2 regions of the Pseudomonas sp. 10S4 genome follow, and region 2 is predicted to be linked to the other one. Evidence: riboswitches for the same ligand, from Rfam matches in the RefSeq annotation. Region 2 holds a riboswitch; the other holds the start of a gene.
The links. A riboswitch is a leader RNA that binds a small molecule or an ion and turns the genes downstream of it on or off. The one in region 2 is predicted to bind cobalamin.
Positions count from the first base shown of each region.

Region 1: linked by a shared signal. The riboswitch ahead of RHM58_RS23530 (CbtB domain-containing protein) and the one ahead of cobO (cob(I)yrinic acid a,c-diamide adenosyltransferase) in region 2 are both predicted to bind cobalamin.

Region 1 is NZ_CP133774.1:4,995,993-5,011,536, forward strand. It holds gene metH (methionine synthase) at 1-243, opposite strand, end outside; gene RHM58_RS23500 (fatty acid cis/trans isomerase) at 399-2,684, shown strand; gene RHM58_RS23505 (acyltransferase family protein) at 2,851-3,885, shown strand; gene nfuA (Fe-S biogenesis protein NfuA) at 3,943-4,518, shown strand; gene cobM (precorrin-4 C(11)-methyltransferase) at 4,721-5,467, opposite strand; gene RHM58_RS23520 (cobalamin biosynthesis protein) at 5,564-5,977, opposite strand; gene RHM58_RS23525 (CbtA family protein) at 5,974-6,681, opposite strand; gene RHM58_RS23530 (CbtB domain-containing protein) at 6,693-6,884, opposite strand; cobalamin riboswitch at 7,002-7,231, opposite strand; cobalamin riboswitch at 7,453-7,666, shown strand; partial or broken gene cobW (cobalamin biosynthesis protein CobW) at 7,762-8,836, shown strand; partial or broken gene cobN (cobaltochelatase subunit CobN) at 8,840-12,739, shown strand; partial or broken gene RHM58_RS23545 (ATP-binding protein) at 12,834-13,816, shown strand; gene RHM58_RS23550 (vWA domain-containing protein) at 13,917-14,462, shown strand; gene RHM58_RS23555 (phospholipase D-like domain-containing protein) at 14,650-15,544, shown strand, end outside.
Region 2 is NZ_CP133774.1:3,824,712-3,840,255, forward strand. It holds gene RHM58_RS17845 (DUF3108 domain-containing protein) at 1-154, opposite strand, end outside; gene purN (phosphoribosylglycinamide formyltransferase) at 163-813, opposite strand; gene purM (phosphoribosylformylglycinamidine cyclo-ligase) at 813-1,871, opposite strand; gene RHM58_RS17860 (DUF2066 domain-containing protein) at 2,203-3,312, shown strand; gene RHM58_RS17865 (AI-2E family transporter) at 3,351-4,424, shown strand; gene hda (DnaA regulatory inactivator Hda) at 4,655-5,359, shown strand; gene RHM58_RS17875 (C40 family peptidase) at 5,586-6,209, shown strand; gene RHM58_RS17880 (C40 family peptidase) at 6,375-6,911, shown strand; gene RHM58_RS17885 (class I SAM-dependent methyltransferase) at 6,930-7,583, shown strand; gene RHM58_RS17890 (PQQ-dependent sugar dehydrogenase) at 7,721-9,034, opposite strand; gene RHM58_RS17895 (hypothetical protein) at 9,105-9,689, opposite strand; cobalamin riboswitch at 9,843-10,076, shown strand; gene cobO (cob(I)yrinic acid a,c-diamide adenosyltransferase) at 10,156-10,767, shown strand; gene RHM58_RS17905 (cobyrinate a,c-diamide synthase) at 10,764-12,164, shown strand; gene bluB (5,6-dimethylbenzimidazole synthase) at 12,161-12,811, shown strand; gene cbiB (adenosylcobinamide-phosphate synthase CbiB) at 12,808-13,716, shown strand; gene cobD (threonine-phosphate decarboxylase CobD) at 13,709-14,701, shown strand; gene RHM58_RS17925 (cobyric acid synthase) at 14,698-15,544, shown strand, end outside.

The DNA of each region.
Region 1 (15,544 bases), 1.2 Mb from region 2:
AATGTCGGCGCCGGCATCCAGGTACGCCTTTTCGATGGCACCAATCACGTCCGGGCGGGTCAACACCAACAGGTCGTTGTTGCCTTTCACATCGCTCGGCCAATCGGCAAAGCGCTTGCCACGGTAATCTTGCTCTTCGAGCTTGTAGCTCTGGATCATCGTGCCCATGCCGCCATCGAGAATCAGGATGCGCTCTTTAAGGGCGTGCTTGAGAGCTTGAAGGCGAACGCTGCGATCGGACATTTGGACTACTCGGTAAGGCCATGACGAAGGGCCGGGATAATAGCAAACCTGTGCGCTTTTAGAGCATGCCAAGGTTTTGCATGAATATCGTTCATGTTGGTGGCAGGTCTGGACCGGTAGAATCGCGGCGTTTTTACAGGATTGGGACCAGGGATATGTCGTATCGCGTCGTTGTCAGCATTCTATTGCTGCTTTCAAGCTGGGGCGCCGATGCGCAAAGTCCCGCCATTTCCTATACCCGAGATATTCAACCGATCTTCACCGAAAAGTGCGTGGCCTGCCACGCGTGCTACGACGCCGCCTGTCAGCTCAATCTGGGCAGCGGTGAAGGGGCGGCCCGCGGCGCGACCAAGATTGCGGTCTACGACGGCGAGCGCAGCGTCGCATCCTCGCCAACCCGACTCTTCTATGACGCCTTCGGTAAACTGGCCTGGCAGCACAAGGACTTCTATTCGGTCCTCGACGCCCAAGGCAGCCAGGCAGCGCTGATGGCACGGATGCTTGAGCTGGGCCACAAAACCCCGCTAACGCCTAACGCCAAGTTGCCGGAAGACATCGTGCTGGGCCTGAATCGGGAAAACATGTGCGCCATGCCGGCGGAGTTCGATGGTTATGCCGGCGCGCACCCGAAAGAAGGCATGCCGCTGGCGGTGACCGGCCTGACAAATCAGCAGTACCAGACCCTGCAACGCTGGCTCGCCGCCGGTGCGCCGATTGATGAACAAGGCCTGGTGCCCAGCGCCAGGGAAGCGCTGCAAGTGGTGCAGTGGGAAAATCTGCTCAACGCACCGGGCGCTCGTGGCAGCCTGGTCGGGCGCTGGTTGTTTGAACACTTGTTCCTGGCGCATATCTACTTCAAGGATGGCGAGCCGGGGCATTTTTTCCAGTGGGTGCGTTCGCGCACGCCGACCGGCCAGCCGATCGACCTGATCAATACCCGCCGGCCGAACGACGATCCGGGCACGCAGATTTATTACCGGTTGTGGCCGGTGCAAGGCGTGATCGTGCAGAAGACCCACATCACTTATCCGTTGAGCGCGGCGAAGCTGTCCCGGGCCAAAAGCCTGTTTTTCAGCGGCAATTGGCAGGTCAACGCCTTACCGGGTTACGGCCCGGAGCGCCGGGCCAATCCGTTCACCACGTTTGAGGCTATCCCGGCCCAGGCGCGTTATCAGTTCATGCTCGATAACGCCGAGTACTTCGTGCGCACCTTTATTCGCGGTCCGGTATGCCGTGGGCAGATCGCTACAGATGTGATTCGCGACAACTTCTGGGCACTGTTCCAGGCCCCGGAACACGACCTCTACATCACCGATCCGAACTATCGCGGCAAGGCCACGCCGCTGCTGGCAATGCCGGGGCAGAACGACGACGTCGGCAGCGTGTTGAGCCTGTGGCATGACTACCGCAACAAACGCAACGAATACGAAGCCCTGCGCCGGGACAGCTACGCCGAGGCGCCGGCGCCGAGCTGGTCGACGCTGTGGGCCGGTAACGACAACGCGTTGCTGACGATCTTCCGCCACTTCGACAGTGCCTCGGTGAACAAAGGCCTGATCGGTGACGTGCCGCAAACCATGTGGCTGTTCGACTTCCCGTTGCTGGAACGCACGTATTACCAGTTGGCGGTGAATTTCGACGTGTTTGGCAACGTCTCCCACCAGGCCCAGACGCGGCTGTATTTCGACCTGATCCGTAACGGCGCCGAGCAGAACTTCCTGCGTTTGATGCCGGCCGATTCGCGCAACGACTACCTCGACGATTGGTATCAGAGCGGCGGCAAGTTCAAGATGTGGCTGGATTACGAGTCCATCGACAACGACAAGCCCAGCGCGCTGACACTCGACGAAAAAGACCCGAAACGGGATTTCGCCATGCAATTGCTGGCCCGTTACGGCGACCTCAACGCCACGCCGGATCCGATTAACCGTTGCGATGGTGCGTATTGCTCGCGGCCGAACATCGACCCGGCGTTGCAGAACGCCGAACAAGCCTTGAGTCGCCTGACTTCGCGTCCTGCAGCGGGTTTGAAGGTCATTGATCAGTTGCCGGAAGCGACGATGTTGCGTATCGAAACCGCAAGCGGCAAACGCGAGATCTACAGCCTGCTGCGCAACCGTGCCCACAGCAACGTGGCATTCATACTCGGTGAATCCCTGCGTTATCAGCCGGGGCTCGACACGTTGACCATTTACCCAGGTGTGCTCAGCAGTTATCCGAACTTCATGTTCAACATTCCGGCCGAGCAGGTGCCTGAGTTTGTCGATGCGATGGAAAGGTCGAAGGACGCTGACAGCTTCGAGAGGATCGTTGAACGCTGGGGTGTTCGGCGCAGTCATCCGCAGTTCTGGTTCTACTTCCACGACCTGAGCACGTACATCCACGAAACTGACCCGGTGGAAGAGGGCGTGCTGGACATGAACCGCTACGAGAATCTTTGATCGACCTTTAAAGACCAATCACTGTCCCACCGGTAGGAGCGAAGCTTGCTCGCGAAGGCGGCGGTACATTCAACAATGATGTTGACTGACGCGCCGCTTTCGCGAGCAAGCTTTGCTCCTACAGGGGGCTTGCGGTGGTTTGTGAATTTCGATTGGAGGGCCGTCGATGTTGATTTCTGTACAAGCGCTGCGCGCCATCGCAGCCTGGGCGGTGGTCTGCCACCATTTCATGCAGATTTTCTTCGACTTCAAGGCTCGCGGGCCGGTGGGGCAGGCGTTTATCGACAAGGGCGCCGTGGGCGTCGACATCTTCTTCGTCATCAGCGGTCTGGTGATCTTCCTGTCCACCGAGGCCAAGTCGCTGCCGCCGGCGCGGTTTCTGCTGTATCGAATGTGCCGCATCGTCCCGGCGTACTGGCTGTACACGGTGCTGATGGCGCTGGTGGTGGTGTTCGCTCAACCGGTGTTGCCGGATCAGACGGTCGACTGGTCGCATTTCCTGCTGTCGCTGTTGTTCATTCCTACGCAAAACCCCGGCGGCTACGGGATTTATCCGACGCTCAATGTCGGTTGGACGCTGAATTACGAAATGCTGTTTTACCTGCTGTTCGCCTGGGCACTGCTGTTTCGCTTGCAGGTCAGGTTGCTGATCGTCGCGGCGCTGCTGTTCGCGGTGTGCCAGGCCTGGACCGGTTATGGCTGGATCAGCCAGTTCTACCGATCCGACATCGTTTATGAGTTTCTGCTGGGGATTGCCATTGGCATGGTCTACCGCAAGGGTTGGATCAAGCCCGGTTTATGGCTGCCGCTGCTGGGGATCGCTGGTGCCTTACTGACGATTTATCATCTGCCGCCGGCACCGCGACTGCTGGCCTGGGGTTTGCCGAGTGCCGTGTTGGTGATGGCGTGCATCGCGCTGGAACGTTATTTCAAGAACAATCGGGTGTTCGAACTGCTCGGTAATTGTTCCTACTCGGTCTACTTGATGCATGTGCTGGTGCTGTCGGCCGGCGGATTTATCGCACAACAGTACGATGTGAATCCTTACGTCATGTTTGCCGTTTGCGCGGCCACCATTGGCGTGGCTTCCTGGGCAAGTTACGAATGGGTGGAAAAACGCAGCTATCGGTGGCTTAAAGCCTGGATCGACGGCGAAACAGTTGCTCAGCCCGTGCAAGCTCTTTCCCGACAAAAATACTAGGACTTTGTGCGGCGCGATGATTGGCGTAAACTGCGCCCAAGCCTGCGAGGAGTTTCCATGACCGCTATTACCATCACTGACGCCGCCCACGATTATCTGGCTGATCTGCTCTCCAAGCAGGGCATCGGCATCCGCGTCTTTATCACCCAGCCTGGCACCCAGTACGCCGAAACCTGCATTGCCTACTGCAAGCCGGGCGAAGAAAAACCTGAAGACACTGCGTTGGGGCTCAAAAGCTTCACCGCTTACATCGACTCGTTCAGCGAAGCCTTCCTGGACGATGCGGTTGTCGACTACGCCACCGACCGCATGGGCGGCCAACTGACCATCAAGGCGCCAAACGCCAAAGTTCCGATGGTCAACGCTGACAGCCCGGTCAACGAGCGCATCAACTACTACCTGCAAACCGAAATCAACCCGGGGCTCGCGAGCCACGGCGGTCAGGTTAGTCTGATTGATGTGGTCGAGGACGGCATCGCCGTTCTTAAGTTCGGCGGCGGTTGCCAGGGCTGCGGCCAGGCGGACGTCACCTTGCGCGAAGGCATCGAGCGCACCTTGCTCGAGCGCATTCCCGAGCTCAAGGGTGTACGCGACGTGACTGACCACACGCAGAAAGAAAACGCCTACTACTGAGTAAGGTGTTCGCTGCGACATAAAAAACGGCGCCCCGTGAGCGCCGTTTTTTTATGGGTGGTCGATTTTCCTATGGCTGCCATGACCTGTGGCGAGGGGGCTTGCCCCCGTTCGGCGGCGAAGCCGTCGCAAGACCTAAAATGCTGGGGCCGCTTCGCAGCCCAACGGGGCAAGCCCCCTCGCCACAGGGTTGTGTGTGAACTCAGGGCCTGTAGAGATGCGCATGCCCCGCGCGATACAGCGACGATTCACTAAATTGATCGCTGCCCAACACCCGACCCACCAGTATCAACGCCGTACGCCGAAACCCTTTGGCCTCGACCTTTGCGGCAATGTCCGCCAGCGTCCCCACCACCCAATCCTGATCCGGCCAGGTCGCGCGGTGAATCACCGCAATCGGGCAGTCGGCGCCGTAATGCGGCAGCAATTCGGCGAGGATCTTCTCCAGATGATTGACCCCTAAATGAATCGCCATGGTCGCCCCGTGTTGCGCCAGGCTGCCTAGCTCTTCGCCGGCCGGCATCGCGGTTTTGTCGGCGTAACGGGTCAGGATCACGCTTTGCGAGATGTCCGGTAAGGTCAGTTCGGCGCCCAGTAGCGCAGCACAGGCGGCGGTAGCCGTGACGCCCGGGATGATTTCGAACGGTATATCGAGTTCACGAAGGTAACGAATCTGCTCGCCAATCGCGCCATACAGGCTCGGATCGCCCGAATGAACACGGGCCACATCCTGCCCCTTGGCGTGGGCGGTTTTGATCAGTTCGATGATCTGTTCCAGGTGCAGTTCGGCGCTGTTGACCACCGTTTCAGCCTGGTGGCCGTCCAGCACGGCAGCCGGCACCAGGGAGCCGGCATAGATGATCACCGGGCAGCTGCGAATCAGCCGCTGGCCTTTGACGGTGATCAGTTCCGGGTCGCCGGGACCTGCGCCAATGAAGTAGACGGTCATCGTCCGTTCCTTTGAAAAAAGAGTCTGTGAGAAAAAGGGCTGTGCAAGGCTTCAGATGAAGATTGCTCATGATCGAAGGTGGGGATTATCGGGTTTTTACGCGGCACTGGCCAATGCGAGGGTGGCCTGAGCGTATTTTTGCCTGGGAATCAGCAGCTTCGCCGGTGCCTGGGCCAAGTGTTCGGCGAGTGCCAGGGCGGCACTTTCCGCTACGCCGTAGCAGCCGGTGCGTTCGAAGGCGATCTGCGAATGGTGGCTGAGCTGTGGCTGATAACCGGCCAATTGTTCGCTGCTGAAGTACATCACTTCTAGCCCAAGCTGCGCGGCCAATTCGATCAGGCCAGGCTCATCACGTTTCAGGTCGATGCTGGCCAGGGCCTTGATCGCACGAAGTTCGATTTGATGCGCCTGTAATGCCTGATCCAACAGCGCCCGCAACGTGCTGGCGGGGCAGCCGCGCTGGCAGCCCAGGCCGACCACTAAGGTCGGCGCTGCGCTGTTATCCGTCATGCGTGGTATTGGCCATCGCTTTTGCGGCGGAACAACCAGGCGCTGATCAGGCCCAGGGCCAGCCAGAACGCCACGTTGGTCAACTGCGAAGCGATTTTGAACTGAGACTCCAGGGCTTGCGGGGCCAGCATCGAGTGGACTTCCGGTTGTGGCGCGCCGATTACATGCGGTACCGCCAGAATCGCCACCCCGAAGATTTTCATCAGCCAGTGACGGCTGAACACGATCAGCGCGATCCCGACAGCGGTAGAAGCCGCAGTGCCGACCCACCAGATCTGCCGTTGCGCCAGATCGGCGGCGGCAGTGCCCGGCAGTTCCGGCGGCAGACCGAGGGTCGGCGCCAGCACAAACGTCGCGTAACCGGCCAGGCCCCAGAGCAGGCCTTGAGCGGTTTTGGTCGGTGCACGCAAGGTGTACAGGCCGGCGAGCATCAGCGCAAAACCAACCGCGACTACCAGGTTACCGCCGGTGGTCGACAGCACGCGCTGCCAGCCGTCTTCCGGCTCCCAGGCTTCGGCGTCGTGGGTGTGAGCAGCCATGGCGCCTTCGGTGTGCTCGTGAGCTACAGCGGCGGCAGGTTCGGATTTTTCGTAGGTTTCCGCCTGAAGAATCAGCGGGGCGACCCAGAAGCTTTGCAGCAGGGTCAGCAGCAGGGCGGCGAGCAGCCCGGTGAAACCTGCGGTTTGAGCGATACGCTTGATCATGTCAGCAGGTCTCAATGGCACGGGAACGCGGAGCTGTGACGGGTATCGTGCGCAGCGTTGTGCACCGCTTCGATGTGCGAGAAACCGGCGAAATACACCAGGCACGCGCCGAGGATCGACGCGCAAACGGCGGCGGTCAGGCGTTGGCTCAGGGTTGTGGTGGTGCTTGCAGTGCTGTGGTCGGTGCTGCTAATGATCGACATGGCGCTTCCCTCTGGTCTGTCAGCGGGTGAATAGAGCGCATGCAAACCCCTGCGAGCGTGCGCGCAGAGACTTAAACAGCGCCCGCCCACCGCGGGTTTGTTATTCAGTGATCGTACTGGTCACTTTGTGTTGCGGGCCGGTCTCCGGGCTCGCGAGGGGTCAAGGCTTACGCCGGAACCTGCAAGAATCGCCTTCCCATGCCGAACTGCTGGCACAGTGGATCTGATTCTTCACTCGCTTACCGTTGCGGGGGCAGCACCGGACTGACATGGCTTTAGAGTAAAGCACATGATTCACCGGTTTCCCGTTTCACCCTGTGAAGGGCACCCGTAACAAGGCGCACAGGAGACCATGGGCGGGGCGGGGGAGTCAATTGGCAAGGGTTCTCAGTTAGCTTTTGTGGCGAGGGAGCTTGCTCCCGCTGGGTTGCGAAGCGACCCCCTTCATTCCTTCAGACAAATGTTGCAAGCAAGTCTTGCGACGGCTTCGCCGCCGAGCGGGAGCAAGCTCCCTCGCCACAGGGGATCGCTAGCGTCTCATGAACATTGACCCGCCCCCACACCATGCGTAGCCTTGCGCTTTCGAGGTTCTTCGGCGTTTGCCGAAGCTAAGAAGGGAACGCGGTCGATGCCGCGGCTGCCCCCGCAACTGTGAACGGTGATGTTCGCTGCCACGCCACTGCACGCTCCAGCCATGGAGCCCGCGGGAAGGCGCAGCAAACGCCAGTCTAACGACAGGCACACCGTCAGCCAGGAGACCTGCCTCGAAACGAATTCTCACTACAACCGGGCGGGGTGATCCGGTGGCGAAATCTTCCGCGCATCCTTCGCCGCGGTCGTCGTCCCGTATGCCCGCCACCTTGCCAAAGGGCATCCGATGAAAACACTGGCCAAACTCCCCGTCACCATCGTTACCGGCTTCCTCGGCTCGGGCAAAACCACCTTGCTGCGCCATATGCTCGACAACGCGCAAGGTCGCCGCATCGCGGTAATCGTCAACGAGTTTGGCGAGCTGGGCATCGACGGCGAAATCCTCAAGCAGTGCTCCATCGGCTGCACCGAAGAAGAAGCCAACGGCCGCGTCTACGAACTGGCCAACGGCTGCCTGTGCTGCACCGTCCAGGAAGAATTTTTCCCGGTGATGCGCGAGTTGGTGGCCCGTCGCGGCGACCTCGACCACATCCTGATCGAAACCTCGGGCCTGGCCCTGCCAAAACCACTGGTGCAAGCCTTCCAGTGGCCGGAAATCCGCAGCGCCTGCACCGTTGACGCTGTTATCACCGTGGTCGACAGCCCGGCCGTGGCCGCCGGCACCTTTGCCGCGTTCCCGGACCAAGTCGACGCCCAGCGCAAACTCGACCCGAACCTGGACCACGAATCGCCGCTGCACGAACTGTTCGCCGACCAACTGGCCAGCGCCGACCTGGTCATCCTCAACAAGGCTGACCTGATCAGCCCTGAAGACCTGGCCCGCGTGCGCCTTGAAGTCGCCGAAGAACTGCCGCCCGCAGTAAAAATCATCGAAGCCAGCAGCGGCCGCGTGCCGTTGGACGTGCGTGATCGGCCTCGGCGCCGGTTCGAAGAACACATCGACAGCCGTCACAGCCATCACGACCATCACCACGGTGAAGGTGATGACGACCATGATGATCATGACCATCGACGCCTTCGACTCGATCTCCATCGAGCTGCCGCAAGCCGACGAAAGCCTGCTGATGGATGCGTTGACCCAACTGGTGGTCAAGCACGGCATCCTGCGCGTAAAAGGCTTCGCCGCGATCCCGAACAAGCCGATGCGCTTGCTGATCCAGGGCGTGGGCACGCGTTTCGACAGGCATTTCGACCGTCAGTGGGGCGCCGAAGAAGCGCGCACCACCCGTTTGGTGTTGATCGGCCAGGAACTGGATGCCGCTCAACTCGAAGCGCAATTGCGCGCCGCGCTCAGCGTTTAAGCCATGCATTTGCTTAGGACCCAGCCCGGCGGTTTCGTGTCGGATGACAACATTGCCGACCTCGGACAAACCCCCGCCGAACTGGTGATCCTGTGCAGCGGCGATTCCAGCCTGGCGCTGCTCGCCGAAGCGGCGCAGCAGTTGCCCGATGACTACCCGAGCGTGCGCTTCGCTAACCCGATGCAGGTGCAGAATCACGCTTCGGTCGACTTGTACGTCGACGAAGTGCTGCGTCACGCCAAGGTGATTTTGATCTCGCTGCACGGCGGCATCGCCTATTGGCGTTACGGCGTCGAGCGGCTCGTCGAGCTGTCCGAGCGGGGTGTGCAACTGATTCTGGTGCCCGGCGATGACCGCCCGGACCCCGAGCTCAGCGACTTGAGCACCGTCGTTGCGCAAGACCGCGATCGTCTGTGGCAGTTTCTGCGTCAGGGCGGCATGGCCAACGCCCTGGATTTTTTCCGCTGTTTGGCCAATCGCTGGCTGGATCGCGATTACGCCTGGGCCGAGCCGCAAACCCTGCCGCGCACCGCGATCTACCACCCGAATAAAAGCCCCGCTGAACTGAGCGATTGGCAAGCCGACTGGCAGGCTGATCAACCGGTGGCGGCGGTGCTGTTCTATCGCTCGCATTTGCAGGCGGCGAACACCGGTTTCATCGATATTTTCTGCCAGCGTTTGCAGGCGGCGGGGCTGAACCCGTTGCCGATAGCGCTGGCCAGTTTGAAAGAGCCCGGCTGCCTGACAGTGGTCGAGGACTTGCTGGACGAAGTCGAAGCGGCGGTCATTCTCAACACCACCGGTTTCGCCCAATCCAGCCCCGAAGCGCCGCACTTGCGGCCGTTTCGCCGCAACATTCCAGTGATCCAGGCGATCTGCGCCCAGGACAACGAACCCGGCTGGCGCGCCAGCGAACAAGGCCTCGGCCCACGCGATCTGGCGATGCACATCGCGCTGCCGGAACTCGACGGGCGCATCATCAGCAGGCCGATCAGCTTCAAGGATCTGGCCTGGCGCAGCGAGCGCAGTCAGTCCGACGTGGTCTGCTACCGGCCGCAACCTGAGCGCATGGACTTTGTCGCCGAACTGGCGCGGCGCTGGATCGATCTGGCGCGGGTGCCCAACGGCGAAAAACGCATCGCGCTGATCCTCGCCAACTACCCGACGCGCGATGGTCGCATCGGCAACGGCGTCGGTCTCGATACGCCGGCGGCGGCGCTGAACATCCTGCGTGCGCTGTATAAAGAAGGCTACCCGCTGCCGGCCGAACTACCGGACAGCGGCACCGCGTTGATCCAGCAATTGCTCGGTGGTGTCAGCAATGACCTCGACACCCTCGACCAGCGCCCATGCATGCAAAGTCTGGCGCTGGACGACTACTTTTGATGTTCGACGCACTGCCTGAAGCCAATCGCCAAGCGGTGCTGGAACGTTGGGGCCCGCCGGAAAACGATCCGATGTTCCGTGGCGGACGGATGATGATTGCGGGTTTGCGCTTCGGCCTGACCTTCGTCGGCATCCAGCCAGCCCGGGGTTATCAGGTCGATCCGAGCGCGGTCTATCACGATCCAGACCTGGTGCCGCCCCACGGGTATCTGGCGTTCTATTTCTGGTTGCGCAACACCTACGGCGCCCACGGCGTGATCCACGTCGGCAAGCACGGCAACCTCGAATGGCTGCCGGGCAAGGGGGTCGGGCTCTCGGAAAACTGCTGGCCGGACGCGTTGCTTGGGCCGCTACCGAACATCTATCCGTTTATCGTCAACGACCCGGGCGAGGGCGCGCAGGCCAAGCGGCGTACGCAAGCGGTGATCATCGATCACCTGATGCCGCCGCTGACCCGGGCCGAAACCTACGGTCCACTACGTAACCTTGAACTGTTGGCGGACGAGTATTACGAGGCGCAGTTGCTCGATCCGCGCCGCGCCCGGGAGTTGCAGCGCGACATCCTGCAACTGGTGCGCGACACCCACATCGACCGCGAACTGCAACTCGACGAAAAACTGAATAGCGATGCCGACGCGGCGATCTGGTTGCCGCGTCTGGATACCTACCTGTGTGATTTGAAGGAATCGCAGATCCGCGATGGCCTGCACATCTTCGGTGAATCGCCGACCGGGCGTTTACGCATTGATACGTTGCTGGCCTTGCTGCGGATTCCGCGTGGTGACGGGCGTGGTGCGCAATCGAGTTTGCTGCGGGCGTTGGCCAAGGCGTTTGTGCTGGGCTTTGATCCGCTGGATTGCTCTTTGGCCGATCCGTGGACCGGGCCAAGACCGGCCGAACTGCAACAGGTGAGCGATGAAGCCTGGCGCACGGCGGGTGATACCCGTGAGCGTCTGGAATTGTTCGCCGCGCAACTGATTTCGCAGACCTTAAACCAGCCTCAAGCCCAACCCGGCCCCTTAGGATACGAGCCTCTGTGGCGAGGGGCTTGCCCCCGTTGGACTGCGCAGCAGTCCCGTCTTTTGAGGCCGCTTCGCGACCCAACGGGGGCAAGCCCCTCACCACAAAGGCTCGCTCCCACAGGAGGCGGGTTGGGCTGACGTGAATGCGATCATCGACGGCCTCCGCGAAGTCGTCGCTCCAAGACTGGACGCTTGCGGCCCCGCGGAAATGCGCGGCTTGCTCGACGCCCTCAGCGGTCGTTTCGTCCCCGCCGGGCCAAGCGGTGCACCGAGTCGCGGTCGCCTCGATGTACTGCCCACCGGGCGCAATTTCTATTCGGTGGACGTGCGCAACCTGCCGACCACTACGGCGTGGCGCATCGGCTTCCAGTCGGCCAACCTGATTCTCGAACGGCACTTGCAGGACCACGGCGATCACCTGCGTCAGCTCGGCCTGTCGGTCTGGGGCACGGCGACCATGCGCACCGGCGGCGACGACATCGCCCAGGCTATGGCGCTGATGGGCGTGCGACCGGTCTGGGCGACGGGCAGTCAGCGGGTCGACGACTTTGAAATCCTGCCGCTGAGTTTGCTGGACCGCCCGCGGGTGGACGTGACCTTGCGGGTGTCGGGGTTCTTTCGTGATGCCTTCGCCAACCTGATCCGGCTGTTCGATGCTGCCGTGCAAGCAGTCGCCGCGCTGGACGAGCCGGACGATCTCAATCCGTTGGCTGCCAAGGTTCGCGCCGAGCGTGAAGCGTTGCTGGCCTCGGGTCTGGATGAAGACGCGGCCCAGCGTCAGGCCGGTTGGCGGATTTTTGGGGCGAAACCCGGTGCCTATGGCGCGGGAGTGCAGGGCGCCATCGACGGGCGCCTGTGGCAAAGCCGCGAGGACTTGGCCGAGGTGTACCTGAACTGGGGCGGTTACGCCTATGGCGGTTCTGACGAAGGCACCGCCGCCCGTGAACAGTTCGCCCAGCGCCTGAGCCAGGTGCAAGCGGTGCTGCAGAATCAGGATAACCGCGAGCATGACTTGCTCGATTCCAATGACTATTACCAGTTCCAGGGCGGTATGCTCGCCGCCGTGGAAAGCCTCAGCGGCGAAGCGGTGGCCAGTTATCACGGCGATCACAGCCAGCCGGATTTGCCGAAGATCCGCACGTTAAAGGAAGAGTTGAACCGGGTGATACGTTCCCGGGCGGCGAATCCGAAGTGGATCGGCGGGGTCAAACGGCATGGCTACAAGGGCGCTTTTGAACTGGCTGCGACGGTTGATAACCTGTTTGCTTTTGATGCGACTACGCAGTTGATCGACGATCACCAGTACGCGTTGCTGGCGGATGCCTACCTGCTGGACCCGGCGACCCGGGATTTTGTCCGCGAGCACAACCCGCATGCCTTGCGTGATATGACTGAGCGGATGCTCGAGGCGCAGCAGCGGGGGATGTGGAAAGAGCCAGGTGAGTACCGCGAGGCGCTGGAGAATTTGTTGCTCGATATAGAAGAAGACAGCTAGCACGCTTACCCCCTGTGGGAGGTTTGCCTGATGCACCTACCGACCATGACCGAGATTTAATAATGACCGACACCCCCATTTCCCGCTCTCCGCCGTGGTCGGCGCCGACGATTTGAAGCTCGCGCTGTACCTGACCGCTATCGACCCGAAAATCGGTGGCGTACTGATCGAAGGCCCGCGCGGCATGGCCAAGTCGACGCTCGCTCGGGGTCTCGCCGACCTGCTCGCCAGCGGTCAATTCGTCACCTTGCCTTTGGGGGCCACCGAAGAGCGACTGGTCGGCACCCTTGACCTCGACGCCGCCCTGAGCGAGGGTCGTGCACAGTTTTCCCCGGCGTGCTGGCCAAGGCTGACGGCGGCGTGCTTTACGTCGATGAGGTCAATTTGCTGCCCGATCACCTCGTCGACCTGCTGCTCGATGTGGCCGCCAGCGGCACCAACCTGGTCGAGCGTGACGGCATTTCCCATCGGCATTCGGCGAAGTTCGTGCTGATCGGCACCATGAATCCGGAAGAGGGTGAACTGCGTCCGCAACTGCTTGACCGCTTCGGCCTGAACGTCGCGCTTAGCGGCCACACCGCACCGGCCGAGCGCGGTCAGATCATCCGTCGGCGACTGGATTTCGACAGCGATCCTCAAAGCTTCTGCGCTGAGTGGGAAAACCAGCAGCAATCCCTGCGCGGACGCTGCCAGCAGGCGCGCAGCGCATTGGCGAGCATCCCTCTGGATGACGCAGCGCTCGCGCAGATCACCGAGCGCTGTTTTGCTGCGGGTGTCGATGGCCTGCGCGCCGATCTGGTCTGGCTGCGCGCCGCACGGGCCCATGCGGCTTGGCGCGGGGCAAAAGCGATTGCCGAGGAAGATATCGACGCGGTCGCCGAGTTTGCCTTGCGCCATCGCCGCCGCGAACAGACGCCACCGGCACCGCAACAAAGCCAGGCGCCCTCCAGCCAAAACGACAACCCGAGCGAAGGCCAGGGCCAGTGGGGCGAAATGCCCGCCCAGGCACTCCCGGTCGGCGCCCGACGTGACGTGCCGAGCTGGCCAAAAAGCCCTAGGCATTCGCCCTCGATCTGACGCGGGGGCGAATGCCAGACCCCGCGCCGGACGGCTGGACAATGGCCGACAAGGCAAGCGCCGCGCCGCACCCCAAGGTTCGATCAACTGGCCCGGCACCTTGCTCAATGGGCGCCCGCGTCAGCATGAAGATTTGCTGTTTCATTTGCGCACTCGTTCGGCCCACGAACTTTGGCTGGTGATCGTCGACGCTTCGGCCTCGACCCGGCGTCATCAGGCGTTGAGCGATGCCAAGGGCTTGTTGGCGCAACTGTTCGACGACGCCTACCGGCAGCGGGCGCGTCTGGCGTTACTGACTGCCAGCGGCAGCGCGCCGAAGTGGCAGGTGCAAGGATTGAAGGCTTCCAGCGGTTTACGCGACTGGCTGGATCGGCTGGGCGCGGGCGGTGGCACGCCGTTGCTCGCGGCGCTGAGTGAGGCGGGGCAGTGGTTGAGCGCTCGGCAGAAACGCTTTCCGGCGGAGCAACAGCGGTTGTTGCTGGTGACTGATGGGCGGTTAAAGGAATGGCCGGGGTTGCCGGTGCTGGAATGTCCGGGGCTGCTGATTGATATCGAGCGCGGGCCGATTCGGCTTGGGCGGGCTAAGGTGATGGCTAGCGAGTTGCGGGCTGAGTATCGGCATATTGATGAGCTGATTTCAGGCTGAGTACTCGGGTGTTTGTGCCGGCCTCTTCGCGAGCAAGCCCGCTCCCACAGGGGATCTTCGCTGTGACAGAGATCCCCTGTGGGAGCGGGCTTGCTCGCGAAAGCATCCTCTCGCTTTAGGATCAGCCCCCCAAATCGGCATCGCATACCCTATGCTAACCAAGCCAACCCATTCACAGGAGTGACCCATGCGCGTTCTAGTCGCAAACAGTCAGGATGATTTCCGCGTCAAAGCCTACGCCGGCACCAACGGCGTGTTGTTGGCCATGGACCTGGCCGATCCCCGCCGCAAAGGCTTGCTGGGGTTTGCCATCGAAAAACAGCAGGGCGACAAACCCTGGGAGTTCCTGTTCAACAGCCTGACCTTTCCCGGCAAGGTCCATACCTTCCCCCAATACGCCGCCACCCCCAGCGATATCGCGCCGCTGCAGAAGTTTCGCTGGGCCGATTACGCCGTTATTCCGGGGACGACGATGAATTACCGCGTCCACCTGGCCTACGGCACGCCCGATGCGGTGCAACTGGGTGAGCTTCTGGAGCTGTCGATCACCGCCGACAATGGCCTGCCGAAAAACCAGAGCGTGATCTTCAACCGGGCCGTGGCCGCCAGTCAGGCGTTCCAGCGCAAGTTTCCGGACCTCGACGCCCAGATCAGCGCCAACAAAAACCTGCCCATCGAAGACTGGCCCATCGCTGCGCAACAATGGCTGGAAAACGGTTTGCTTGGGCGCCTGTTGGGGTTTATCAAGCGTGCGCTGGACGATCAATGGGCGCTGGACATCGCCATCTACGAGTACCAGTTAGAGTCGATCATCGATGAGGTAAACGCCGCGTTCGCCCGTGGGGTCAAGGTGCGGGTGCTGTATCACGCGAAACCGGGCGATTCTGACACCACGATGAACGAGGCCAGCCTGGAAAAAATCCCGGCGGCAAACAAGCGCGGACGCGTCACCCACAGCATCTTCCACGACAAGTTCATTGTCCTGAGCAAAGTGGATGGTGGCGGCGAGCACCAGCCGCAAGCGGTGCTTTGTGGCAGCACCAATTTCACCGCCAACGGTGTCTACCGTCAGGCCAACGTGG
Region 2 (15,544 bases):
CGTTCGCTTCCTTGGTCAGGCTGCGTTCCGCGGTGCCGCTCATTGGAAGTTGTTTCCAGTCGGCGGTGTAGCTGGCGGAGAACGGTTGAAGGTCTGCAGCCTGTGCCAGAGGCAGGGCGAACAGAGCGCAAGCGAAGAGCAGGGCGCGACGCATAAAATCTCCTAGGTTCGAATCAAGTGGCCGCTGGCCGCGAGTAACTTTTCATCCAGTAAAGCACCTTGTTCGCCGAGTGATAAACGACCTTCGGCAAACCAGCGCACAGCCATCGGGTAGATCAGGTGTTCCTGAACGTGTACCCGCTGAGCCAGACTCTGCGGCGTATCGTGCAACTCTACCGGTATTACTGCCTGTACGACCAGTGGTCCGCCATCGAGTTCCTCGGTGACGAAGTGCACGGAGCAGCCGTGCTCGGTGTCGCCGGCCTCCAGAGCGCGCTGATGAGTGTGTAACCCTTTGTATTTGGGTAGCAGCGAGGGATGGATGTTGAACAGGCGACCCTGGTAGTGCCGCACGAAGTCAGCGCTGAGAATGCGCATGAAACCGGCGAGTACCACGAGTTTGGGATTGAAGGCGTCGATCAGTTCGATCAGCGCGGCATCGAAGGCCTCGCGGCTATCGAAAGCCTTGTGATCCAGGGCGCGGGTATCGATACCCGCGTCCCTGGCGCGTTGCAGGCCGTAGGCGTCGGCGCGGTTGGAAATCACCGCAGCAATGCGGACCGGGCTGTCGCCGGTCCGCGTGCTGTCGATCAAGGCCTGCAAGTTACTGCCGGTGCCGGAGAGCAGCACCACGACATCACAGGTGGCGGACATTAATGAGCCTTGAGGTTCTTCAGTTCAACCTGAGCCGCGCCTTCGGCAGCGGTGGAGATCTGACCGATGACCCATGGCTGCTCGCCGGCTTCACGCAGAACGTTCAGAGCGGTTTCAACGTGCTCTTGAGCAACGCAGATAACCATGCCGACGCCGCAGTTCAGTACGCGGTGCATTTCGTTTTCGTCGACGTTGCCTTTCTCTTGCAGCCAGTCGAATACGGCCGGGCGAGTCCAGCTTGCCACGTCAACCACCGCTTGAGCGCCTTTTGGCAGAACGCGCGGGATGTTGTCGAGCAGGCCGCCACCGGTGATGTGGGCCATGGCTTTGACGGCGCCGGTTTCTTTGATCAGCTTGAGCAGCGGCTTCACGTAGATACGGGTCGGGGCCATCAGCAGGTCGGTCAGCGGTTTGCCGTCGAGCTGAATATTTTCGATGTCTGCACCGGAGACTTCGATGATCTTGCGGATCAGCGAGTAGCCGTTGGAGTGCGGGCCGGAAGACGGCAGGGCGAGCAGGGCATCGCCGGCAGCGACTTTGGAACCGTCGATGATTTCGGATTTTTCCACGACACCGACGCAGAAGCCTGCCAGGTCGTAGTCTTCGCCTTCGTACATGCCAGGCATTTCAGCGGTTTCACCGCCGACCAGGGAGCAGCCGGACAGCTCGCAGCCTGCGCCGATGCCGGTCACGACCTGGGTCGCGGTTTCGACGTTCAGTTTGCCGGTAGCGTAGTAGTCGAGGAAGAACAGCGGCTCGGCGCCGCACACCACCAGGTCGTTGACGCACATGGCGACCAGGTCGATGCCGATGCTGTCGTGCTTGTTCAGGTTCAGCGCCAGGCGCAGCTTGGTGCCGACGCCGTCAGTACCGGAAACCAGCACTGGCTGCTTGTAGCCGGCCGGGATTTCGCAGAGGGCGCCAAAACCGCCCAGGCCGCCCATGACTTCCGGGCGCGCAGTGCGCTTGGCGACGCTCTTGATGCGTTCGACCAATGCTTCACCGGCGTCGATGTCTACACCGGCGTCCTTGTAGCTCAGGGAGGGTTGCTTGCTCATGATCCAGGCCTTTAGGGGGATTCAGGGGTAACGACCGAGTCCAGTGGGACCGCCGAAACAAACGAAGGCGAGTGCCTTGCGCGAATTTCAGGGTGCCCGGCTGTTGCCGGTCTGCGAAGGCGCGCGATTTTATCAGGCTTGAGAGGCAGCGGCCATCCTCGCGCCGACGGCAGGGCCATATAGGCTGAAAAAACCATTATTGTCCCAGTGAGTGACGTCTCGCATAGCTGTATAAGGTATCCCCATTAACCGTCTATCGTTATGACAGCGCTAAAAACTTATCGAGGCCGGGTGAATGTTTTGCGTGGGGCGATGGTCACAGCCTTGCTCAATGTCTTCATGCGGCCAGTTCCAGCCGCTCTCGTCGTCAGGAATCTTCCATGCGTTTTTTTCTAGCTATCTATTTGTGGGCTGTTTGTCTCTTGTCAGCCTGACGAGTCATGCCGAAACCGTGAAAAACCTTTATCAGGTCCGCCAACCTGTCAGCGGTCAGAGCGCGGAGGTACGCGATCAGGCGACCCAGGCGGCGCTGGATACGTTGGTGTTGCGCCTGACCGGTGACCCGAAAGCGCCACAGAATCCGGGGCTGGCGGCGATCCGCAAGGACCCGCAACAAATCATCAGCCAGTACGGCTTTGATGCGGGGCCGCCGGAAGTGTTGAAGGTCGATTTCGACCCGGCCACTACCGAGCAGGCGCTGCGCCGTGCCGGATTGTCTTTGTGGGGCGCCAATCGGCCGTCGATCCTTGGCTGGTGGCTGAGTGACTCCACCGAAGGCTCAGGCCTGGTCGGTGATGCTCAGGCCAGTGCGGCACCGTTGCGTCGTGCCGCGCAACACCGTGGTTTGCCGTTGCGCCTGCCGTTAGGTGACCTGAGCGAACAACTCGTCGCGACGGCGCCAACCCTGGAAGGCAATGACCCTGCGCCGTTGCATAACGCGTCGGAGCGCTATGGGGCCGACGCCTTGCTGGCGGTGCATGCCCGTGAAGAGGGTGGTCAGTGGCAAGCCAAGTGGCATCTGTGGTTGGGCGATCAGAAAGAGGCTGGCAGTGTGCAGGGCGCCGACGTGCCTGCCTTGGCCGACGCGGTGATGCTGGCGGTCAGCGAGCGCATGGCGCCGCGATTTGTCGTCAAACCGGGCGTTTCAAGCGAGCAGTTGCTGGAAGTGCAGGGCATGACGCTGGAGCGTTACGCGGCGCTCGGGCATTTGCTGGAGCCTTTCGGTGGGCACCTGGTCAGTGTTGACGGTGATCACATTATTTACCGGGTTAACGGCAGCGCCGAACAGTTGAAGGCGCAGTTGTCCCTGGCCAAGTTGCAGGAGGTGCCGGCGGGTGAAGCCCCAGTGCCAGTCGCCCCGGTTCCGCCGACGGCCGATGGCGCGGTACCCGCTGTAGCACCGGTCCTGGCGCCGGTGCCGCAGTTGCGATTCCGTTGGTAAGGTTTTCTTTCTTTATATAGAAGCATAGGGAGTTGTAGATGGCCGATACGCGGCGTTGGTTCTGGTTGGGCGGGGTGGTCCTGCTCTGCGTGTTTGTCTGGTTGTTGCATCCGATCCTGACGCCATTTTTGGTGGCGCTGCTGCTGGCCTATCTGTTCGATCCGCTGGTGGATCGGCTGGAGAAGCTTGGCCTGTCTCGGACCTGGGGCGTGGTGACGGTGTTCGCGCTGTTCACCTTGATCTTCACGACGCTGCTGCTGGTGTTGGTACCGTTGCTCGCCAAGCAGTTGTTCCGCTTGTACGAGTTGGCGCCGCAGATGCTGGATTGGTTGCAGCACACTGCCTTGCCGTGGGCGCAATCGAAATTCGGACTGTCGGATAATTTCTGGAAGTTCGACAAGGTCAAGGCTGCGATCAGCGAGCACATGGGCCAGACCACCGACATTGTCAGTGTGGTACTGAGTCAGGCGACCGCGTCCGGTCTGGCGCTGATTGGTTGGCTAGCCAACCTGGTGCTGATCCCGGTGGTGAGCTTCTACCTGCTGCGCGATTGGGACCTGATGATGGCCAAGATCCGCAGCCTGTTGCCTCGTGATCGCGAAGAGCGCGTGGTGTCACTGGCCGGTGAATGCCATGAAGTGCTCGGGGCATTTGTTCGCGGGCAATTGCTGGTGATGCTGGCTCTGGGCGTGATCTATGCCGCGGGCCTGATGCTGGTCGGGTTGGAGTTGGGGCTGTTGATCGGTCTTATCGCCGGTCTGGCGGCGATCGTGCCTTACATGGGGTTTGTCATCGGGATTGGCGCGGCGTTGATTGCTGGCCTGTTCCAGTTTCACGGTGACTTGTATCCGATGCTCGGCATCGTTGCGGTGTTTATGGTTGGGCAGGCACTGGAAGGCATGGTGCTGACGCCGTTGCTGGTGGGCGACCGGATCGGCCTGCACCCGGTGGCGGTGATTTTCGCGATTCTGGCCGGTGGCGAGCTGTTCGGTTTCACTGGCGTGCTGCTGGCGTTGCCGGTGGCGGCGGTGATCATGGTGCTGGTGCGTCATGTGCATGATTTGTATAAAGATTCGGATATGTACAGCGGCGTCGACGAGCCTGAGCTTTAAAGTCGACTGATCGCTTGTAGCGGGCGGCCTGGATTCTTGCCTGGTCGGCCCGCTTCTCCCTCGCGGCTGTCACATGCGCCGCCAAAGAAACTGTCATAAAACCAGTGCGTTAACGCAAACCTTTGATTTTGCTTGTGGTCTGCTGCATTGTGCGGGCTGTCTCACGGGTATAAACTTCGCAAACTTTACACAGAGGCCACTAACGGTTCCTTTGGAACTGTTCAGTCAGCATGAAACCGATTCAGCTGCCCCTAGGTGTGCGTCTGCGTGATGACGCTACCTTTATCAATTACTACCCAGGCGCCAATGCCGCTGCACTCGGCTATGTCGAGCGGCTATGCGAAGCCGACGCCGGCTGGACCGAAAGCCTGATTTACCTCTGGGGCAAGGACGGGGTAGGGCGCACGCACTTGTTGCAGGCTGCCTGCCTGCGTTTCGAGCAAATGGGCGAGCCGGCGGTGTACTTGCCGTTGGCCGAGTTGCTGGATCGCGGCATCGAAATTCTCGACAACCTCGAACAATACGAACTGGTCTGCCTCGATGATCTACAGGCCGTCGCCGGGCGAGCGGATTGGGAAGAGGCGTTGTTCCACCTGTTCAACCGTCTGCGTGACAGTGGCCGACGTCTGCTGATTGCTGCGTCGACCTCGCCGCGTGAACTGCCGGTGAAGCTGGCGGATCTCAAATCGCGCCTCACCCTGGCGTTGATCTTCCAGATGCGCCCACTGTCCGATGAAGACAAATTGCGTGCCCTGCAATTGCGTGCGTCCCGTCGCGGTTTGCACCTGACCGATGAAGTCGGGCATTTTATTTTGACCCGCGGTACTCGCAGCATGAGTGCGCTTTTCGAGCTACTTGAACGCCTCGATCAGGCCTCCCTTCAAGCTCAGCGCAAGCTGACAATTCCCTTCCTGAAAGAAACCCTCGGTTGGTAGCTAGCCCCAGTAAATAAAGGCCTGTAGCGGGTTTCGGCATATTTCAGGCGTCAGAAAATCCGCTTTCCTGCAAGGTTGCAGGCTGCGCGAATGTTTAAAATGGGCTTAAGCGCTTAGATGTAAACGAGAAACCGAGAAGTCACAAAAAGATCGATTGAATTTGCAAATGAGGTTGATAGCGGGCATAGTCTCGCCTTCTTTACAACTATCAGCCACGGTCGTGCCCATGCTAAATCGCTTCGCACCCCTCGTGCCTCTCGCACTCGTCACCCTGTTGTTTGGTTGCGCTGCGCACTCTCCAGTGTCCCAGCAAGAGCAACAACAGCAGGTTAGAAACTCTGCTACCGCCCAATCTTCCGTTCTGTATCAGGAAGAAGTGGCCACCGAAAAAGAACTGGCAGACTTCGCCGATGGCAAGTCGTACCAGCTTCCGGTTCTGGCCGACAGCATCCTCGAACGTGGCATGTCCCTGATCGGTACCCGTTACCGTTTCGGCGGTACCTCTGAAGCCGGTTTCGACTGCAGCGGCTTCATCGGCTACCTGTTTCGTGAAGAGGCCGGCATGAATCTGCCGCGCTCCACTCGCGAAATGATCAACGTGGATGCCCCGTTGGTAGCGCGCAACAAGCTCAAGCCTGGTGATTTGCTGTTCTTCGCGACCAACGGTCGTCGCGGTCGCGTCAGTCACGCCGGTATCTACCTGGGTGATGACCAGTTCATCCATTCCAGCAGCCGCAAAAGCGGTGGCGTGCGGGTTGATAGCCTGGGCGACAGCTACTGGAGCAAGACCTTCATCGAAGCCAAACGCGCACTCGCGATGGCCCCGACTGTGGTCACTGCTCGCAAGTAAGCACACTTTATGTAAGGCGAACTTAAAGTCTTACTTGAAGTTTGCCGCATAGGCGCTAGAATCCTGATCTATTATTGATGGCAAACCGCCTGCGTCCTGCGCAGGCGGTTTTCTTTTCTGTCTTTCCGGCAGAAAAAGCCGCAGCCAGATCAGGATGTTCTGCTTATGACGATGTCGGCCCGCCTCGCACTCATGTTCTTCGCAGCGCTGCTCAGCGCCTGCGCCAGCCGTCCACCGCCCTCAGCGCCGGTGGTTCGCGCGCCGATTATTTTCGGTTCCTCCCAAGCATTCTCCCCGGAAGCAGAAGACGTATTGTTTCGCGCCCTCGGTCTGGTGGGCACGCCGTATCGCTGGGGCGGCAACACGCCGGATTCGGGATTCGATTGCAGTGGCCTGATCGGTTACGTCTACCGTGACGTCGCCGGCATTTCCCTGCCGCGCACCACCCGCGAGATGATCAGCATGCAAGCTGCCAATGTCGGCAAGGAAGGCCTGCAAACCGGCGACCTGATCTTCTTCGCCACCAATGGCGGCTCCCAGGTCAGCCACGCCGGGATCTACGTCGGTGAAGGCCGCTTCGTCCACGCCCCGGCCACGGGCGGCACGGTGAAGCTCGACAGCTTGTCCAAAGCCTATTGGCAGAAAGCCTACCTGAGCGCCAAGCGCGTCTTGCAGCCTGAGCACCTGGCGCGTAACCCGTAGATTGCAGAGGTTGCTGTCATGACCACTCGCACGCTCAATCTCGACGATTCCCTGTACCACTACCTGCTCGACGTTTCCCTCAGGGAAACGCCGCTGCTCAAGCGTTTGCGTGACGAAACCCAGATGCTGCCCATGGCGCGCTGGCAGATCGCGCCAGAGCAAGGGCAGTTCCTCGCGTTGCTGGTCAAACTCACCGGCGCCAGGCGTTTGCTGGAAGTCGGCACCTTCACCGGTTACAGCGCTTTGTGCATGGCGGCGGCATTGCCGGACGACGGCTTGCTGATCTGTTGCGATATCCAAGGCGATTACAACGCCACTGCATTGCGTTACTGGCAGGAGGCGGGCTTGGCCGAACGTATCGATCTGCGTCTGGCACCTGCGTTGGAAACCCTGGCTCTGTTGGAGCAGCCAGGGCAATTTGATCTGATCTTCATCGACGCCGACAAGGCTAACTACTCGAGTTATCTGGAGCACGCCCTGCGTTTGCTGCGGGTCGGTGGTTTGGCGGTGTTTGATAACACGCTGTGGAGCGGGCGGGTGCTTGAGGAAAATCCGGAGAGCGCAGACACCCGAGCGATACAGGTGCTCAATCGAGCTTTGAAGGATGACGTGCGGGTGGATCTGTCGATGTTGCCGATAGGTGATGGTTTAACCCTTTGCCGCAAAAGGTAAGCGCTGACACCGATTAAAAATGTGGGAGCGGGCTTGCTCGCGAAAGCGGTGTAACAGTCAACGGAGATGTTGAATGTCATGACGCCTTCGCGAGCAAGCCCGCTCCCACATTTGTTATGTGTGTTGGCGTTGGAGGCTTATTTAGCCGCCGAAACCCGCCAAATCTTGTTCCCTACATCATCCGCCACCAGCAAATCTCCCTGCTGATCAATCACCACACCCACCGGCCGGCCCATGGCATTTTCATCTTTATCAAGGAATCCGGTCAGCACATCCACCGGCTGCCCGGTCGGCTTGCCTGCCGCGAACGGCACGAAAATCACCTTGTAGCCGCTATGCGGTTTGCGGTTCCACGAGCCGTGCTGGCCGACGAATGCGCCGTTGGTAAACGGTGCAGGCAGTTTGCTGCCTTCGGCAAAGGTGAACCCCAGCGAGGCGGTGTGCGGGCCAACGGCGTAATCCGGGGCGATGGCTTTGGCCACCAGCTCCGGGTTCTGCGGCTCGACGCGCACATCGATGTGTTGCCCGTAATAACTGAACGGCCAGCCATAAAACGCGCCGTCCTTGACCGAGGTGATGTAGTCCGGCACCAGATCACTGCCGATTTCATCCCGCTCGTTGACCGAGGTCCAGAGCGCACCGCTGTTCGGTTCCCAGTCCATGCCGTTCGGGTTGCGCAGGCCCGAGGCGAAGATCCGGTGATTGCCGGTGGCACGATCCACTTCCCAGATCGCCGCGCGACCTTCTTCGGCCGCCAGGCCATTTTCGCCGACGTTGCTGTTGGAGCCCACCGTCACGTACAGCTTGCTGCCGTCCTTGCTGGCGATGACGTTTTTGGTCCAGTGATGGTTGATCGTGCCGCCCGGCAGATCGGTGACCTTAATGGGCTGTGACTTGATCGTCGTATCGCCGGTTTCATAGTGGAAGCGCAGCAGGCGATCCGTGTCGGCGACGTACAGGTCATTGCCGACCAGGGTCATGCCGAATGGCGAGTTGAGGTTTTCCAGGAATACCGTGCGGGTTTCGGCCACGCCATCGTGGTCCTTGTCCCGCAGCAGCGTGATGCGGTTCGGACTCGGTACGCCGGCACCAGCGCGGCCCATGACTTTCGTCATCACCCAGCCGCGAATGCCTTTGCTGTCATCGGGTTTGGGCGGTGCGTTGGTTTCGGCCACCAGCACATCGCCGTTGGGCAGCACGTAGAGCCAACGCGGGTGATCGAGGTTTTCGGCAAATGCCGCGACCTGCGTCCCTGCGGCCGCAGTGGGTTTGGTGCCGGCCGGCCAGCCGATCGCCGGGGCGATGTTGACTGTAGGGATCAGGGTCTTGTTCGGTTCTGGCAGCTTGGGCGACGGTCCGGTGCCGTCCGAGACTTGCAGGCTGGAGGATTCACCACAGGCGGCGAGCCCTCCGGCGAGCGCGATGACGAGAACGAACTGAAGCTTGAGCATGCTGATCTTCTTCCCTATGAATGCATTGTCTTAATCATAGAGAAGAGAAAAGACGCGATGGTTCAACCCGTCAACCACGGGCCTCTTTGAACAGTACGGCGATACCAGGGTGATAGTTGCCGGCTTCGTTGCGCAACTTGCGATAGGCGTAAGGGAAATACCAGGCCACGGCGCAGGTGTGTTCCTTTTGCAGGTCGTCGACCATGTCCTGGAGTTCTTCCGGGGTGGCGCTGTGCTGGGCTTTTTGTGGCGCGGCGAACAGGCAGCCGAGTTTCAGGTCGCTGGCGTGGCTGATTCGCTTCGCCTCGCTGGTGATATCGGCCAGGGCTTGCGTCAGATTCAGGCTATTGACCCGTGGCCAACGCTGGGTGGCCTGAATAAAAGCGCGAGCTTCGCTGCTGGCAATCAACAAATCGGCTCGGGCATTGCGTTCGCCTTCTTCGGTCTGTTTGCGGCTCGGCGTCTGTTGCAACGTGACCATTTCGGCCATCCACGCGGCGGCCGAGAGCAGCCCGAGGTTGGCTTTTTCGTCGAACCAGTAAGGTGTGTCGTTATCGCCGCGCACGGCGTTGTAACGGTCGATACAGTCAAACCAGCGTTCCAGCAGCGGGCGCAGGAATTCCAGCTTCGGATTGCTGATGATCATGCCTTGCATGTGGCTCACCCTTGTTATTGTGTTGTGAGTTGTGGCTCTTTGATATCACTGCTGGGAGTGTGGCGCAAGATTGGCGTCAGTAAATTGATCGACGGCAGTTTTTCGCCGGATGGCGCCCCGGCTTTAATTGACGCTCCACCCCCAACCCTCTAACCTTCGCGGCTTGTTTCAGGTGCTCTGTGACCGCGGTCGACAGAGTGAAACAGGGAAGCCGGTGAGTGATTTCTTCCATAGATGAAGAACCACGATCCCGGCGCTGCCCCCGCAACGGTAAATGAGAGAAAGCTGCGCCTGAGCCACTGTGTCTTAACTCGACATGGGAAGGCGCGCAGCCAGGCGTAATGCCGCTCATGAGCCCGGAGACCGGCCTGATCCATCCAGCGGCATCACGGTGGGCGATGCCAGGCTTCTTGCCATCTATTCTTGTGCCTGCCCGCCGTTATCCAGCCTCAACGGAGAGCTCCCCATGACTGATACCCCCGATCGTGACGAACGCCACCTGGCGCGCATGCTGCGTAAAAAAGCCGTGATTGACGAACGCATCGCCAATTCGCCGAACGAATGCGGCCTGCTGCTGGTGCTGACCGGCAACGGCAAAGGCAAAAGCAGCTCGGCCTTCGGCATGCTCGCCCGTTCCATGGGCCATGGCATGCAGTGCGGTGTGGTGCAGTTCATCAAGGGACGCAACAGCACAGGCGAGGAGTTGTTCTTCCGCCGCTTCCCGGAGCAAGTGCGTTTTCACGTGATGGGCGAGGGCTTCACCTGGGAAACCCAGGACCGCCAGCGTGACATCGCCGCCGCCGAAGCCGCGTGGGCCGTGTCCCGCGAGTTGCTGCGCGATCCGTCGATCGGTCTGGTTGTGCTCGATGAACTGAACATCGCCCTCAAACACGGTTACCTCGATCTCGATCAAGTCCTCAGCGACTTGCAGGCCCGTCCGCCGATGCAACACGTGGTGGTCACCGGTCGCGGCGCCAAGCCGGAAATGATCGAGCTGGCCGACACCGTCACCGAAATGAACGTGATCAAACACGCGTTCCAGGCCGGGATCAAAGCGCAAAAAGGCGTCGAGCTGTGAATCAACCACGTCATTGCCCGGCGGTACTGATTGCCGCGCCGGCCTCCGGTCAGGGCAAGACCACTGTCACTGCTGCGCTGGCCCGTTTGCATCGCAATCAGGGGCGCAAGGTGCGCGTATTCAAATGCGGCCCGGACTTTCTCGACCCGATGATTCTCGAGCGCGCCAGCGGTGCGCCGGTCTATCAACTGGACATGTGGATGGTCGGCGAGCAGGAAAGCCGTCGGCTGTTGTGGGAAGCGGCGGGTGAAGCGGACCTGATTCTGATCGAAGGGGTCATGGGCTTGTTCGACGGTACGCCATCCAGCGCTGACCTGGCGCGACACTTCGGTGTGCCGGTGCTTGGCGTGATCGATGGCACCGCCATGGCTCAGACCTTTGGTGCGTTGGCCCTGGGCTTGGCGCGTTATCAGCCGGACTTGCCGTTTGCCGGCGTGTTGGCTAACCGCGTCGGCACCTTGCGTCATGCGCAATTGCTTGAAGGCAGCCTGACCGAAGGCTTGCGTTGGTACGGTGCGTTGTCCCGGGAAACCGGGATCGAACTGCCGAGCCGTCACCTCGGGTTGGTGCAGGCCAGCGAGTTGAATGATCTCGATCTGCGCCTCGATGCGGCGGCCGATGCGTTGGCCAGTAGTTGCGAGGTGGCGCTACCACCGGCCGTCGAATTCGCCGCCCCGGATGTGATCAGCGCCGAGCCGTTGCTGGCGGGTGTGCGCATCGCCGTGGCCCGTGACGAAGCGTTCGCCTTCACCTACGGTGCGAGCCTGGATTTGCTGCGGGCGATGGGTGCCGAGTTGTCATTTTTCTCGCCGATCCGCGATACCGAGTTGCCGGAGGCAGACAGCCTCTATTTGCCCGGCGGCTACCCTGAACTGCACCATGTCGCCCTGTCGCAAAACACTTCGATGCTCAACGCTATTCGCGCACACCATGCGGCGGGCAAGCCATTGCTGGCCGAGTGCGGCGGCATGCTGTATCTGCTCGATTCCTTAACCGATGTCGACGGCACTCGCGCTGAACTGGTCGGCTTGCTGGCGGGGGATGCGGTGATGCAAAAACGTCTGGCGGCGTTGGCGTTGCAAGCGGTCGAGTTGCCCGAAGGTTTGTTGCGCGGGCACACCTATCATCACTCGTTGACCAGCACTGAGCTTGAGCCGATTGCCCGGGGCCTGAGCCCGAATGGCGGGCGCGGGGCGGAGGCGGTTTATCGTGAGGGGCGGATGACAGCCTCTTATGTGCACTTTTATTTCCCGTCGAATCCGTCGGCGATTGCCGCTCTGTTTGCGCCTGATCTTGAGGCCGCCTTCGCGAGCAAGCCCGCTCCCACAGTTGACCGCGTTTCGTCAGGCAGCACGCCATCTAATGTGGGAGCGGGCTTGCTCGCGAAGCGGCCATGACCGACAACGCCTTCTCCGAAGCCGAACGCGCCGCCGTCTACCGCGCCATCGCTGAACGCCGCGACATGCGCCACTTCAGCGGCGGCACTGTCGAGCCTGAATTGCTGCGGCGCCTGCTCGGAGCCGCGCACCAGGCACCCAGCGTCGGCCTGATGCAGCCATGGCGCTTCATCCGCATCAGCGATCGAGCCCTGCGCGGCAAGATCCAGTTATTAGTAGAAGAAGAACGCATCCGCACTGCCGAAGCCCTCGGCGAGCGCACCGACGAGTTCATGAAGCTCAAGGTCGAAGGCATCAACGACTGCGCCGAAGTGTTGGTAGCAGCGTTGATGGATGATCGCGAACGCCACATTTTCGGTCGCCGCACCTTGCCGGAAATGGACATGGCGTCGCTGTCCTGCGCGATCCAGAATTTGTGGCTGGCGTCCCGCGCTGAAGGGCTGGGGATGGGCTGGGTGTCGCTGTTCGAGCCGCAAGCTCTGGCGGACCTGCTGGGTTTGCCTGTCGGTGCCAAACCGCTGGCGGTTCTTTGCCTGGGTCCGGTCAAGGAATTCTATCCGGCGCCGATGTTGGTACTCGAAGGCTGGGCGCAGGCGCGCCCGCTCAGTGAATTGCTGTATGAAAACTATTGGGGAGTGAGTCAATGAGTGTGGCGTTATTGAGTGTCGCCGCGGTTGCGCTGGATGCGCTGCTGGGTGAACCCAAACGCTGGCATCCGCTGGTGGCGTTCGGCCGTTTTGCCGATCGCATCGAGCAACGTTTCAACTCCGGCGGTCGCGGTTGGCGCAGTCACGGCGTCACCGCGTGGGTGATCGCGGTGTTGCCGCTGACCTTGTTGGTTACGGCGCTTTCCTGGGCGCCTTATGTCGGTTGGGTGGTCGAGATTCTGGCGCTGTATTGCGCCCTCGGCATGCGCAGCCTTGGCGAACACGTCGAGCCGGTGGCCAAGGCCCTGCGCAGCGATGACTTGGACGAAGCGCGTAAACGCGTGGGTTATCTGGTCAGCCGCCAGACCAGTGAGCTGGATAAAACCGAAGTCGCCCGCGCCGCCACCGAATCGGTGCTGGAAAACGGCAGTGACGCGGTGTTCGCTGCGCTGTTCTGGTTTGCCGTGGCCGGTGCGCCGGGCGTGGTGCTCTATCGACTCAGTAACACCCTCGACGCCATGTGGGGCTATCGCAACGAACGCTTCGAACGGTTCGGCTGGGCGGCGGCGAAAATCGACGACGTCCTCAACTACATTCCCGCACGTTTGGTGGCGTTGACCTACGCACTGTTGGGCAAAACCCGACTCGCATTGAAATGCTGGCGTACCCAGGGCCCGACCTGGGACAGCCCGAACGCTGGCCCGGTGATGGCGGCCGGTGCCGGTGCGCTGGGTGTCGAGCTGGGCGGGGCGGCGATTTATCACGGTGAATTGCATCAGCGTCCACAACTCGGTGAAGGCGCGCCAGCGGATGCCGACTCCATCGACCGTGGCTGGCAATTGGTCCAGCGCGGCGTATGGTTATGGCTGCTGATTCTCTGCGTGGGGGCTGAATTCTATGCTTGAGCACGGTGGCCGGTTGCGTAAGGCGGCGCTCGAATACGGCATCGCCGAAGCTGATTGGCTCGACCTGTCCAGTGGCCTGGCACCCTGGCCATTTGCGATTCCTGAAATTCCGTTACGAGCCTGGGCGCGGTTGCCGGAAACCGATGACGGTCTGGAGCAGGCGGCTTGTGATTACTACGGCGCCGCCCAGGTGTTGCCGGTCGCCGGTTCGCAGATGGCGATCCAGTTGCTGCCGCGTCTGCGCCGGGCCGGTAAGGTCGGCGTGCTGTCGCCGTGTTATGCCGAACACGCCGAGGCGTGGCGTCGTAACGGTTACATCGTGCGCGAAGTGCTGGAGCAGGAAGTCGACTTCTTTCTCGACAGCCTCGATGTGTTGGTAGTGGTCAACCCGAACAATCCCACGGGCCTGAGCCTGAGCCCGAATCGTCTGCTCGACTGGCACTCGCGGCTGGCCCAGCGCGGTGGCTGGCTGGTGGTGGACGAAGCGTTCATGGACAACACGCCGCACCTGAGCCTGGCCGCGTTTGCCAATCAGGTCGGGCTGATCGTGCTGCGCTCTTTCGGCAAATTTTTTGGCCTGGCCGGGGTACGGCTGGGTTTCGTCCTGGCGGAGCGCAAGTTGCTCAGATTGCTCGCTGAGCAAGTCGGACCGTGGGCGGTCAGTGGCCCGACCCGGGTGCTGGGCCAGGCCTGTTTGCAGGACACTGAAGGGCACGCCCGGCAACGGGTGCGCAGCGACGAGGCCAGTCAGCGCCTGGCTGCGCTGCTGGAACGATATGACCTTAAGCCGCAGGGCGGTTGTGCCTTGTTTCAATGGCTGATCACTGAGCGCGCCGAAGAGCTGCATGCATTTATGGCTCGGCGCGGGATCTTGCTGCGGTTGTTCACCCACAACAGCAGCCTGCGTTTTGGCTTGCCGGCTGATGCAACTGAAGAGGCTCGCCTCGAGCAAGCCCTGCAAGCCTTCGCCAAGGAAACCCGATGACTACGTTGATGGTGCAAGGCACTACGTCCGACGCCGGTAAAAGCACGCTGGTGACGGCGTTGTGTCGCTGGGTCACGCGCCACGGTGTCAGCGTTGTGCCGTTCAAGCCGCAAAACATGGCGTTGAACAGCGCCGTGACCGCTGATGGTGGCGAGATCGGCCGCGCGCAAGCGGTGCAGGCTCAGGCCGCCAACCTTGAACCGCACACCGACATGAACCCGGTGCTGCTCAAACCCAACAGCGACACCGGCGCCCAAGTGATCATTCATGGTCGCGCCGTCACCACCATGAACGCGGTCGCCTATCACGACTACAAAGCCATCGCGATGCAAGCGGTGCTGGCCTCACATGAACGGCTGAGCGCGGCTTATCCGGTGGTGATGGTCGAAGGCGCGGGCTCGCCGGCCGAGATCAATCTGCGCGCTGGTGACATTGCCAACATGGGCTTTGCCGAAGCCGTGGACTGTCCGGTGGTGCTGATCGCCGACATCAATCGCGGCGGGGTTTTCGCCCATCTGGTCGGTACGCTTGAGCTGCTGTCGCCGAGCGAGCAGACGCGGGTCAAAGGTTTCATCATCAACCGTTTTCGCGGTGACATTGCCCTGCTGCAACCGGGCCTCGACTGGCTCGAAGAACGCACCGGCAAACCGGTGATCGGCGTCCTGCCCTACGTCATGGACCTGCACCTGGAGGCTGAAGACGGCATCGATCAACGCCAGACCGACAAGGCTGACCAAGTGCTGAAAGTGGTGGTGCCGGTACTGCCGCGCATCAGCAATCACACCGATTTCGATCCACTGCGCCTGCATCCGCAAGTGGACCTGCAATTCATCGGTCCCGGCC